2 regions of the Azospirillum sp. P4_B5 genome follow, and region 1 is predicted to be linked to the other one. Evidence: predicted binding sites of a transcription regulator. Region 1 holds the regulator's gene; the other holds the start of a gene.

Region 1 (5,332 bases):
TGTCCCTGCTGCGGCTGGAAACCGGCGTCTATCAGGACGAGGCCATCGCGCTCTACCGCAAGCAGGGCTTCGCCGACCGCGGTCCCTTCGGCCCCTACGGCCCGGACCCGTTGAGCCTGTTCATGGAGAAACCCCTATGACCGACCAGCCCGCAAGCGGCTTCACCCATTTCGACGCCGAAGGCCGCGCGGTGATGGTGGACGTGTCCGGCAAGGCCGACACGGAACGCACGGCGACCGCCCGCGGCTCCGTCCTGATGCAGCCGGAAACGCTGGCGCTCATCCTCCAGGGCGGCGTCAAGAAGGGCGACGTGCTGTCGGTGGCCCGGCTGGCCGGCATCATGGGGGCCAAGCGCACGCCGGACCTGATCCCGCTGTGCCACCCGCTGATGCTGACCTCGGTCAAGGTGGACCTGACCTGCGACCCCGAGCGCAACGCCGTGGACATCACCGCCACCTGCAAGCTCAGGGGGCAAACCGGCGTGGAGATGGAAGCGCTGACCGCCGTGTCGGTCGCCGCACTCACCGTCTACGACATGTGCAAGGCGGTGGACCGCGGCATGACCATCACCGAGGTCAAGCTGCTCCACAAGGCCGGCGGCAAGAGCGGCGAATGGGGGAGCGCGGTCTGATGCTGCAGGTCGGTGAAGCCCGCGCCCGCATTCTCGCCGCCTTCACCGCCCTGCCGGCGGAGACGGTGCCGCTGCCCGACGCGCTGGGGCGCGTCCTGGCGGAGCCCGCCGTCGCCCGGCTGACCCAGCCGCCTTTCGCCGCCGCCGCCATGGACGGCTGGGCCGTCCGCGCCGCCGACATCGATCCGGCGTCGGCGGATGCGCCGGTCACGCTGCGCCGGATCGGCGAGTCCGCGGCCGGCCACGCCTTCGCCGGAACGGTCGGCGCCGGCGAGGCCGTGCGCATCTTCACCGGCGCCCCACTGCCCGCCGGGGCCGACGCCGTGGTGATGCAGGAGGATTGCGAAGACGCCGGGGACCGCGTGCGCGTCGGGCGCGCCGTGCCCGCGGGCCGCTTCATCCGCCCCGCCGGTCTGGACTTCACCGCCGGAGAGAACCTCCTTCCCAAGGGACGGCTGCTCACCGCCCGCGACGTCGCCCTGGCCGCCGCGGCCAATCTGCCCTGGCTGCGCGTCCACCGCCGCCCGCGGGTCGCCGTGCTCGCCACCGGAGACGAGATCGCCCTGCCCGGCGATCCGCTGGGGCCGAGCCAGATCGTCAGTTCCAACGCGATCGGCCTGTGCGCACTGGTCGCCAGCCAGGGCGGCGTCGCGCACAATCTCGGCGTGGCCAAGGATGACCCGGAGCATCTCGCCGCCATGGCCGTCGGGGCGGCCGGCTGCGACCTGCTGGTGACCACGGGTGGCGCCTCGCAAGGTGAGCACGACCATGTGCGCGATGTGCTGGGCGGGCTGTCTCTGGACTTCTACCGGGTCGCCATGAAGCCCGGTAAGCCGTTGATTTTCGGGACGGCGAACGGCGTGCCGCTGCTCGGCCTGCCCGGCAATCCGGTGTCCACCGGGGTGGCCGCCGTGCTGTTCCTGGTGCCTGTCCTTCGCCGTCTCCAGGGGCTGCCCGCCGAGAACACCACGCTCACGGTCCGGCTCGGCGCGCCGCTGAGGGCCAACGACGACCGCACGGATTTCCTGCGCGCCACGCTGTCCATCGGACCGGACGGCGAGCCGGTCGCCACCCCCTTCCCGCGCCAGGACAGCGCGATGATGTCCCGGCTGGCCCAAGCCGACGCTTTGATCGTCCGCGAGCCTCAGGCCCCCGCCGCAACCGCCGGCGACCGCGTGACGGTGATCCCATTGAGCGGCGGTGTACTGTCGCTTTAATCCATTCTGCACCCCCAATCCCTTTGGCAATCGCTTTGGGAGTCCTGTCCGTCGATTTGCGATTGATTTCATCCGTAGGGCTTGACGGGGGTTAAGAACCAAACTAGAACATAAGGGAACGTTTTGCTTTTGTTCCATATCTAGTGCGGAACCGGTCGGGAGGCACAAATGCTCACGCGCAAGCAGCATGAATTGCTGCTTTTCATCAACGAGCGGCTCGGACAGGGCGGTGTGTCCCCTTCCTTCGATGAAATGAAGGACGCTCTCAACCTGAAGTCCAAGTCGGGTATCCACCGTCTGATCACCGGGCTGGAAGAGCGCGGCTTCATCCGCCGCCTGCCCCACCGCGCCCGCGCGCTGGAGGTGCTGCGGCTGCCGGAGGGGCTGGAGACTGCCCGGACCCGGCCGCCGCGCGCCAAGTTCCAGCCCAACGTCATCAAGGGTGACTTCAGCTTCGCGGGACGGGAGGCGAACCCGGCGTCCGAATCGGTGCAGCTTCCGCTCTACGGCCGCATCGCCGCGGGCACGCCCATCGAGGCGCTGCGCGACGGTTCCGCCTTCGTTGACATTCCCGCCGCCATGCTCGGCATGGGCGACCACTACGCGCTTGAGGTGGCCGGCGATTCGATGGTGGAGGCCGGCATCCTCGACCACGACACGGTGGTCATCCAGCGCTGCGACAGCGCGGACAACGGCTCGATCGTCGTCGCCCTGGTGGACGACGCCGAGGTCACGCTGAAGCGCCTGCGCCGCAAGGGCAACACCGTGGCGCTCGAACCGGCCAACGCCGCCTACGAGACCCGCATCTTCGGCGCCGACCGCGTCCGCGTGCAGGGCCGCCTTGTCGGTCTGGTGCGGAAGTACTGACGGCGGGATGCTCCGGGGCGGCGGTTCAGCGCGCCCCGGTCTTTCCATCGGAGAGCGTTCCTCCCATCGTCCACGGGCGGTCGCCACGCTGGCCACGCACGCTCTCGACGCGGATGCCCTTGTCCGTCAGGGTGAGCGCGTGCGCGCCCTCCCGCCGCAGGCGCCAGCGGTCGATGACCAGCGGCGCCCGACATCCGCGCGACGGGACCACGGTCACCACCGCATCGGCCAGCGCGCAATCCTCCGGCAAGGCGTCCGGCTGGCGCAGCAGCGCCACCGTCTTGCCCTGTGCACGGTAGAGGCATCCCAGAGCGTCACAGCGCAACCGCCCGTCCAGACTGACCCCGGCGAGCGGCCAGACATCCTGACCGCCCTTCTCCTCCGGCTTCTCCATGCCGTCACGCCGCCGCCAGCTGTTGGCGACCCGCCCGTCGCTGACGGTGGAGAGGCTGAGAATCCCCTCCGCGCCGCGCACGGCCATCAGCTTTCCGTCCTCCGACACCAGAATGTCGGGCCGCGACGCAAAGACCGGGGCGACCAGTCCACCGGTCAAGGCGACCAGCCCCAGCCAGCGCCAGCGCCCCGTCCAAATCGCCAGCCACAGACCGCCCAGCGTGACGGCGGCGATGGCGGCGTCGGGCATGGCCGGCAGAAACGCGGTGGCGCCGGGCAGCGCCGCGGTTCGCTCCGCCGTTTCGATGACCAGCCGGACGCCCCAGCTCATCGCCGTCACCGCCGGCCCCTCCAGCCCGAAGGGCAGCAGCAGGTAGGAGAGCAGGCTGAAGGGCATGATCCACACCGTCGTGATGGGGATCGCCACCATGTTGGACAGCACGCCGTAAAAGGCGACCTGCTGGAAATGGTAGAGCCCATAGGGCGTCGTCGCGACCGTCGCCACGACGCTGGAAAAGGCGATGCCGCCCAACGTCATCGTTCCTCGGCCGAGCCAGCCCAGCTCGCGCCGCCGACGCACCGCCCAGGGCGTGAACCGCTCGAAGGCCGCGATCAGGGCGACGACCGCCGCGAAGGACATCTGGAAGCTCGGCCCCAGCATTCCTTCGGGATCGTACAGGACGGTGACGATGCCGGCGAAGGCGACCAGCCGCATGCTGATCGGCGACCGGTCGGCGATGACCGCGCCCATGACGAGGCCGGTCATCAGCACCGACCGCAGCGTCGGCAAGGGCGCGCCCACCAGCAGCGTGTAGAGGATGGCCGACAGGATGCCGGCCAGCGCCGCGATCTTCTTGATCGGCCAGCGCAGGGCCACCCAGGGAACCAGCGCCAGAAGCGCGCGCACCACCCAGAAGACGATCCCCGCGGCGATGCCCACATGCAGGCCGGAAATGGACAGGAGATGCGCCAGCCCGCTGTCGCGGAAGGCGTCCATCATCGGCTCGGGAATCGCCGCCGCGTCGCCGTTCAGCAGGGCGGCGGTGACGCTGGCCCCCGCGGGGTCGGTCACGACGGCACGCACCCGCTCGGCGATGGCAGCACGGGCCCGCTCGAAAGCCACGGTCACCCGGCGCCAGCCACCGGGCAGTGGCGCCTCCTGTGCGACGGGAGCGCCCATGACGAAGCCGACCGCGCCGAAGCCTTCGAAATAGGCGCGCCGCTGCAGGTCGAACGCTCCCGGCTCCGCCGGGGCGGCCGGCGGGTGGAGCATGGCCCGCAGCTGGACCACCGTCCCGGCCTCCGGCGGAGTCACCTTGGCCGGCAGATGCAGTCGGACCCGCGCCGGTGTCGCCTCCGGAGCCAGCCGCTCCACCGTCGGTTCCCCGATCATCAGCCGCGTGCCGGTTGGTTGCCGCTCGACCGCCAGCACCCGCCCGGTCACCTGCACCGGTCCAAGCTCGCGCGTCAGCATCGGCGCCATCGCCGCCACGCTGTGCAGTTGCGCCGCGGCGAAGCCCAGAGCGACGCTCAGCAGCCCCAGCAGCAGGACGACCGGCGCCAGACGCCGCCGCGCCAGCCACAGCAGAGGCAGACAGCCCGCCGCAGCGCCCGGCCCCAGCCAGAGCGGGGGCTCGGCGGACAGGCCGAAATACAACGCCACGCCCGCCCCGGCCCCCACCGGCAGCCACAGCGCCCAGCGCTCCCGCTCCGCGGCGAGGCACTCCAGTGCCGCCGCGGAAAGGCGCGCGCCGACGCCGCGACGGACAGGACCGGCATCGCCCTCCTCCGCCGCCAAACCCCCGGCCATGCCCTCTTCAACCCCGTGGGCCATACTGTCGCCTATGCGCGCAAGGCAAATGCCTCCGGCGCCGTTAATGTGTTACACCACCGCACCACCGCAGTCGCACCGCCGCAGCCGCCGCGCGGCCGCCGCAGCACTGTAGCAGCGCCGAACCCGGAATTGAGCCACCCATGACCGTCGTCACCCGTTTCGCCCCGTCGCCCACCGGCTTTCTCCACATCGGCGGCGCCCGCACCGCGCTGTTCAACTGGCTGTACGCCCGCCACCACGGCGGCACGTACCTGTTGCGCATCGAGGACACCGACCGCCAGCGCTCGACGGACGCCGCGGTGGACGCCATCCTCGACGGTCTGTCCTGGCTCGGCCTCGACTGGGACGGCGACGCGGTCAGCCAGTTCGCCCGCAAGGACCGCCACGCCG
Region 2 (5,332 bases), on a different contig from region 1:
GCTGAGATGCGGCAGGGGGCGAAAGATCAGTCGATCAGGTCCGCGACCTCGCGCACCCGGCCGTTGTCGATCATGAACTGGACCAGATCGGGACGCTCCCGGCCATAGCTGGCGTGGCGGGCGCGGACGGCGGCGACCAGTTCGCCCCGGCGCTCCAGGATCTCGTCGGCGAATTCGATCATGCGCAGGTTGGGCCACGCCTTGTGGCGGATATTGACCACGGCGGCCATCGCCTCGGCGGCGGGACGATCCGGGCTGGCCTGGGCCAGGATCATGGTCAGGGCGGCGGTCGAGCGCGAAATGCCGGCGTGGCAATGGACCAGCAGCCCCCCCACCCCGGTCGGCTCGGTCATCAGGTCGCGCCCGAAGGCCAGGATGCGCTCGACGTCCGCGCGCTGCGGCAGGGCCTGGCCCATGTAGGGGTCGATGATGTCGTGGAAGCGCAGCTCCAGCCGCGTGTGCTCGCCGTAGGAGCCGAAGGCGGTCGGCTCCGGGTGACCGGGGTCGAGGATCGACAGGACATGGGTCACGCCGGCCTCGCAGAAGCCGTTCAGCTCCTCGATGCCGCAGACGGTCAGTCCGAAGGGAACGAAATCGCGGGCCATGGTCCTCGTCTCTTGCCGTGCGCGTGGAGGGCGGCGCGGTTCGCATGTGGCGCCGCCGGTCCGTGCCGTCAAGCCGATCGGAGGGCCGATCAAAGGACGTTGAACAGATACAGCAGAAGAATGATCGGAATGGGAAGCCCGACAAGCCACAGCAAAATACCCTTCATGGATCGCTCCCTTGGTTGAGGCCCGAGCGGCCGATGCAATCCCCAACAGCGCAACAGCGCATTGGTTGCCGCGGCCGCCCTGGTCGAGGGGGGCTTACCCGGAAAGGGCGATCCCGGAAGAAACGCGGATTATTCCGCCTCGTCCTGATCCGGGGCCTGATCCGCAATCGGTTCCGCCGATTCCGCGCCGGGCGGCGCCACGGGCCGCGGGCGCGGGGCGCGCAGCTTGTTCAGCAGCAGCGAGAAGGGCTTCAGCGCGCGATCGAGGATCGCCGGCTCGGCCTCCAGCCGCGACAGCAGGAAGGCGGCGGCCTCCAGGGTCGACACGCTGTCCCGCCGCGGCTCCTTGCGGGCCTGCCCGTAGAGGGAGCGGAACTGCGGGTTCAGCACGATGCGGCGGCACTTCAGAAGCCACGGGTTGCGCCACCACAGCGTTTTGGCCTGGCTCCAGGTGCCGTCCAGGACGATGACGCCCTCCAGATCGGCCAGAACCAACTCGCTGTCCCTCTGCGGGACGCCGCCCTTATCCACGATGGACACCTCCGGCAGGGGGGCGGCGCCCTGCTTGACCGGGCCGAGATAGAGCACGCCCCAGCGCTTGTAATCGACCTCGCGCCCCAGGATGCGCTTCAGGTTCGACCAGCTCAGCCCCACCTTCAGCGCGGAGTTCCGGAACTGGAGATGGGTGATCTGCGCGGTGCCCAGCGTCTCGCGCTTTTCCTGCGGGTGCTGGAGGATGAGCAGGAAGACGGCGTTGTCGATCGGCTCCACCGCCTCGCAAACGCACAAATGCATAGGTTTTAGGCAGGTAGGGCAGGGTTCGGCGTGCATGGTCGGTCTCGGAGAAGGAACATCGGCGGAAAGAAGCGGGAGGCGGGGACTATGGGCTTCCCGCCTCAAAAAAGAAACGGGGCCTGAAAAAGAAACCGGCGCATTAAAGTTTGCATAACGCGTGATCTGCATCACTTAGAGGCCTGGACCTTGCATGATAGCGTCCAGACACACAGGACGGGTTGGGCCGAGGGCGGCCGACAGGACCGCTCCCCAGGCTCTCCCGACGCTCAAAAGGAGGCTTGCCATGCTGCCCGCTCATTTGGCCGCCCGCTTGCTGGAGCAACGCCGGGCTCAGGAATCGGCGGAATTCGCCCGGCAACTGCCGCTCTACGCGGACGACGCGCCCTTTCCGCTTCACACCGATCCGGATGGCGAAACCGGGCATTCCCTGCCCGACTGGACCACCAACTACTGATCGGAAGCTGACGGGCGGCTGTCGTGTAAGCGACATCACCGCCCGTCCTTCCGTCCGCATCACGCCACCTCGGCCCAGGACGGTCCGTTTCCGGACGCCGGTGCCGGACGCCGAACCGGGGTGGATGTGGGTGCAGGCGCGGGAATGGCCCGCTTCGGCTCCCTCGCCGGGACCAGGGCACCGTCACGCCATTCCAGAAGCCACACCCCAGGGCGACCGCCCCGGCAGCGCTCCAGTTCGGCGCGCCAGCGCGGATCGCCCACGCCCGGTTCCGCCGTCCGGCTGGGAGCCGGCGCGACCCGCCAGCGGGTGACCGCCGCGCTCGCCGCCGAGCGGCGGGCGGTGCTCTGCAGCAGGAATCCCGTCACACCCGACGACTCGGTGGCCAGTTGCAGCCGGCGGCTCGCCGTCAGGTCCAGCCCCCCGACCTCCCCCAGCACGGCGGACAGCCGCTTGCAGCGCAGCGCCTCCTCCATCGCCCACAGGGCGTCGGCGTCGCGGGTCGCGCGCACGGCGATCAGCCGGTCCGGCGTCAGCCCATAGGCGGCCAGCCCGGCGGCGTGCAGGTCGCGCCCGCGCACGACCCACAGCGCGGGCGCCGCCGCGCTGGCGAGGCGGGCCAGCAGATGCGCGGCGAAGGCCGTGCCGGCTCCCGGCTCCTCCCCCGCCACCTCGTGCAGACAGCCGAGCGGCAGCCCCCCTGCCGGAAAGACCCCGTCGAGGTCCGGCAGGCCGAAGGGCAGCACCCGCGCCCCCTCCCCGCCCAGCCCTTCCAGGCCCCGGATGCGGGCGCGCAGATCGGCAAGAACGGCCGCCCGGTCCGGCGCAGGCGCTCCGACGCAAGACTCGGGCACAGGAAGTTCGGGCATGACTCGCTTCCGCTGAGCAGGTATTTGTTCCTGATATGTTCTATCATGTCCCATCCGCCCAGGGGAGTCCGGAAATGCGAAAGGGGGCGCCCTTTCGGACGCCCCCCTCGCGAGACCGGTTGAGGAGTGGAGAGTGGTCAGCCGGCCTGTTGGATCGCCGACAGGACCCAGCGCCCGCCGCGCGGACGGGTGAAGGTCCAGATTTCCGTGGCTTCGACCGGGCGGTTGGGGTCGCCCTCGACCACGCGGTTGCTGGCGCGGTCGACCGTCACGTCGGTCAGCGAGAAGCGCATCGCCACGGTGGCGTATTCCACGTTGCCCTCGCGCCACGCCTCGGCCAGGTCGCCCTGGAGCAGACGGACGTCGGACAGGCGGTTGATTACGCCGCGGTTGTTGTTGGCCGCCAGTTCCTCGGCGAAGTAGGAGGCCATCTCCGGCGTCACGGCGCTGCGCAGGGCCGTCAGGTCCTCGTTGCCGTAGGCGGTCTGGACCGCAACCAGCGTCTGCTCGAACGCCTGATAGTCGGCCGGGCCGATGCCCACGTCGTCACGGCGCACGCCCGGACGGCCGGAAGAAGCTGGACCCGAGGCCGGACCCGCCGCCGCACCACCGCGAGCGCCACCACCCAGCGGGTTCGAGCGCGCGTCCACCGCCTCGCGGTTCATGACGCCCGGATTCGGGCCGGCATAGGCGGTGTTGGGAGCGCCCATGCCCGCCGGCCGCGCCGCGCCCGCCGAGCGGTTGCGGAAGAAGCGCATGGCCAGCCGAACCAGGAAGACAACCAGCAGGATCTGGAGGATGAAGCCCAGGATGCCGGCGAAGCTGCCCAGCCCGTCGAGGAAGCCGCCGCCGAACAGCATGCCGGCGATGCCGGCGCCGATCAGGCCGCCCATCAGGGCCGGCATGAAGCCGCCGCGCGAGAAGAAGCCGCCGCGCTGCGCCGCCGCCGGCGACGCCATGCCCGGCTGCTGCATGCCCGGCTGCTGGGCGCCCGGAGTCTGGGCCGGGGCCGCCGAGCGCTCCATCGGGGCGGCTCGCGGCGCGGTGTTGGTCTGGGCCGGCGCCTCGTAAGTGCGCGAGCCGCGGCTGCCCGCGGAACTGCTCTTACCGGCGCGGGCGTCGGCGGTACCGGCGGTCAGCGCCACGGCCAGCGCCAGAGCGACGGCGCCGAAGGCGCGGGCCGGAGTGCGGGAAACGGTGCGGGGGGATCGCGTGTTCTGGGTCATGGCCGTGTTCGGAAAAGCCCTCGGTTCAGGGGGACGCTCATCATGTAGCGTCCTCCTATATGGTATGGCAGCCCTGCCGTTTTAGAGGGGCCACAACCAAACCGGCCAAAAAATGCGCAGACTGCGTGCGGCGCCCGATCAGGCGGAGGCGCGCTCCCACACCATCCCCCCCTGTTGGAAGGCACCCGCACCGGCCGGAACCACTGGCGCCCGCGACGTGGCGGCCGTCCGTTCCGCCGTTTGCCGCGACGCCCAGACGCGGCGGCGGACCTCGATCTGGCGGCGGCAATCGCGTGAGCAATAGAGCGGCGCCGGCCCGCGCGACGAACTGCGGCGGAACGGCTGTCCGCAGCAGGCGCAATAAAGCATGGTCATGGTGATCCTCCCTTTTTTCCGACCTGTTTTTTTCCGATGTTCGGTGCCCTGCCCATCACCCTGTGGAGCGGGTGCCCGTTCGGTTCTTTTCGGTCTTTAGTCTCAACGTGCGCGCACCATTGTTGTCCTTTGGGGCGCCTCGGACCAGAGAGGCCTTCGGCATATGGCCGTCCGACCGATGCCAAAAAAAGCTTGGCCACACCGGATAATTCCCAGAAACGTCAAACATTTAGCCTCCAGCGAGCCCACATCGCGCGTCCAATCGCCGCATCCGCTCCGGCAAGTTTCCCCCTCCTTTCGGACAATGACCCTGCGTCCGCCTGATTATCCGCCCGATTATCCGTATGACGGCGGCCCCGCCCGGACTGTGAACGCGTCCGTGGTGCCGGGCACCCGATGGAGATAGGCCGGGAACCGCGGGGCACAGCCGCGGGTTGCTCACCCGACACGCCCGACCGGCTCCGCCCACGGCTCCCTCCTCCGGCGGCTCCCCACGGCGGCTTTCCTGCACCGGTGAAGCCCCATGAGCGACATCCGCACGCGTCCCGCGCCCGCCTCCACCCTCTCGGGCGTCGCCACGGCGCCGCCGGTCATCCATATCGACTTGAACAGGCTGGAGCGGCTGCGCCGGCTGACCCGGCTGATGGACACGCGCTGGCGCATTCCCGGCACGCGCATCCCCGTCGGGCTGGACGGCATCGCCGCGCTGGTCCCGGTCGCCGGCAGCACGGCGACCACCGTGGTGGCCGCCTACATTGTCATGGAGGCCGCCCGCTTCGACCTTCCGAAAAGCCTGATCGCCCGCATGGTCGCCAACATGGCCGTGGATTGGGCCGGCGGC

The links. Region 1 encodes LexA, which represses DNA repair genes until DNA is damaged. Its sites were predicted from a motif close to ATGTTCTANTTTGGTTC; they were not measured.
Region 2: AC1DVI_RS12220 (ImuA family protein) is a predicted target of LexA. The motif match lies at 2,915-2,931, and genes of this name have one in related genera.

Annotation. Positions count from the first base shown of each region.
Region 1 covers NZ_JBFUHT010000016.1:72,766-78,097, reverse strand. Annotated here, with positions in the region: gene AC1DVI_RS14550 (GNAT family N-acetyltransferase) at 1-140, shown strand, start outside; gene moaC (cyclic pyranopterin monophosphate synthase MoaC) at 137-631, shown strand; gene AC1DVI_RS14540 (molybdopterin molybdotransferase MoeA) at 631-1,848, shown strand; gene lexA (transcriptional repressor LexA) at 2,017-2,715, shown strand; gene AC1DVI_RS14530 (ComEC/Rec2 family competence protein) at 2,741-4,918, opposite strand; gene gltX (glutamate--tRNA ligase) at 5,083-5,332, shown strand, end outside.
Region 2 covers NZ_JBFUHT010000012.1:149,689-155,020, reverse strand. Annotated here, with positions in the region: gene AC1DVI_RS12240 (error-prone DNA polymerase) at 1-5, shown strand, start outside; gene AC1DVI_RS12235 (tyrosine phosphatase family protein) at 27-605, opposite strand; gene AC1DVI_RS12230 (tRNA-uridine aminocarboxypropyltransferase) at 902-1,603, opposite strand; gene AC1DVI_RS12225 (hypothetical protein) at 1,851-2,021, shown strand; gene AC1DVI_RS12220 (ImuA family protein) at 2,081-2,890, opposite strand; gene AC1DVI_RS12215 (Tim44 domain-containing protein) at 3,028-4,116, opposite strand; gene AC1DVI_RS12210 (hypothetical protein) at 4,255-4,491, opposite strand; gene AC1DVI_RS12205 (DUF4112 domain-containing protein) at 5,015-5,332, shown strand, end outside.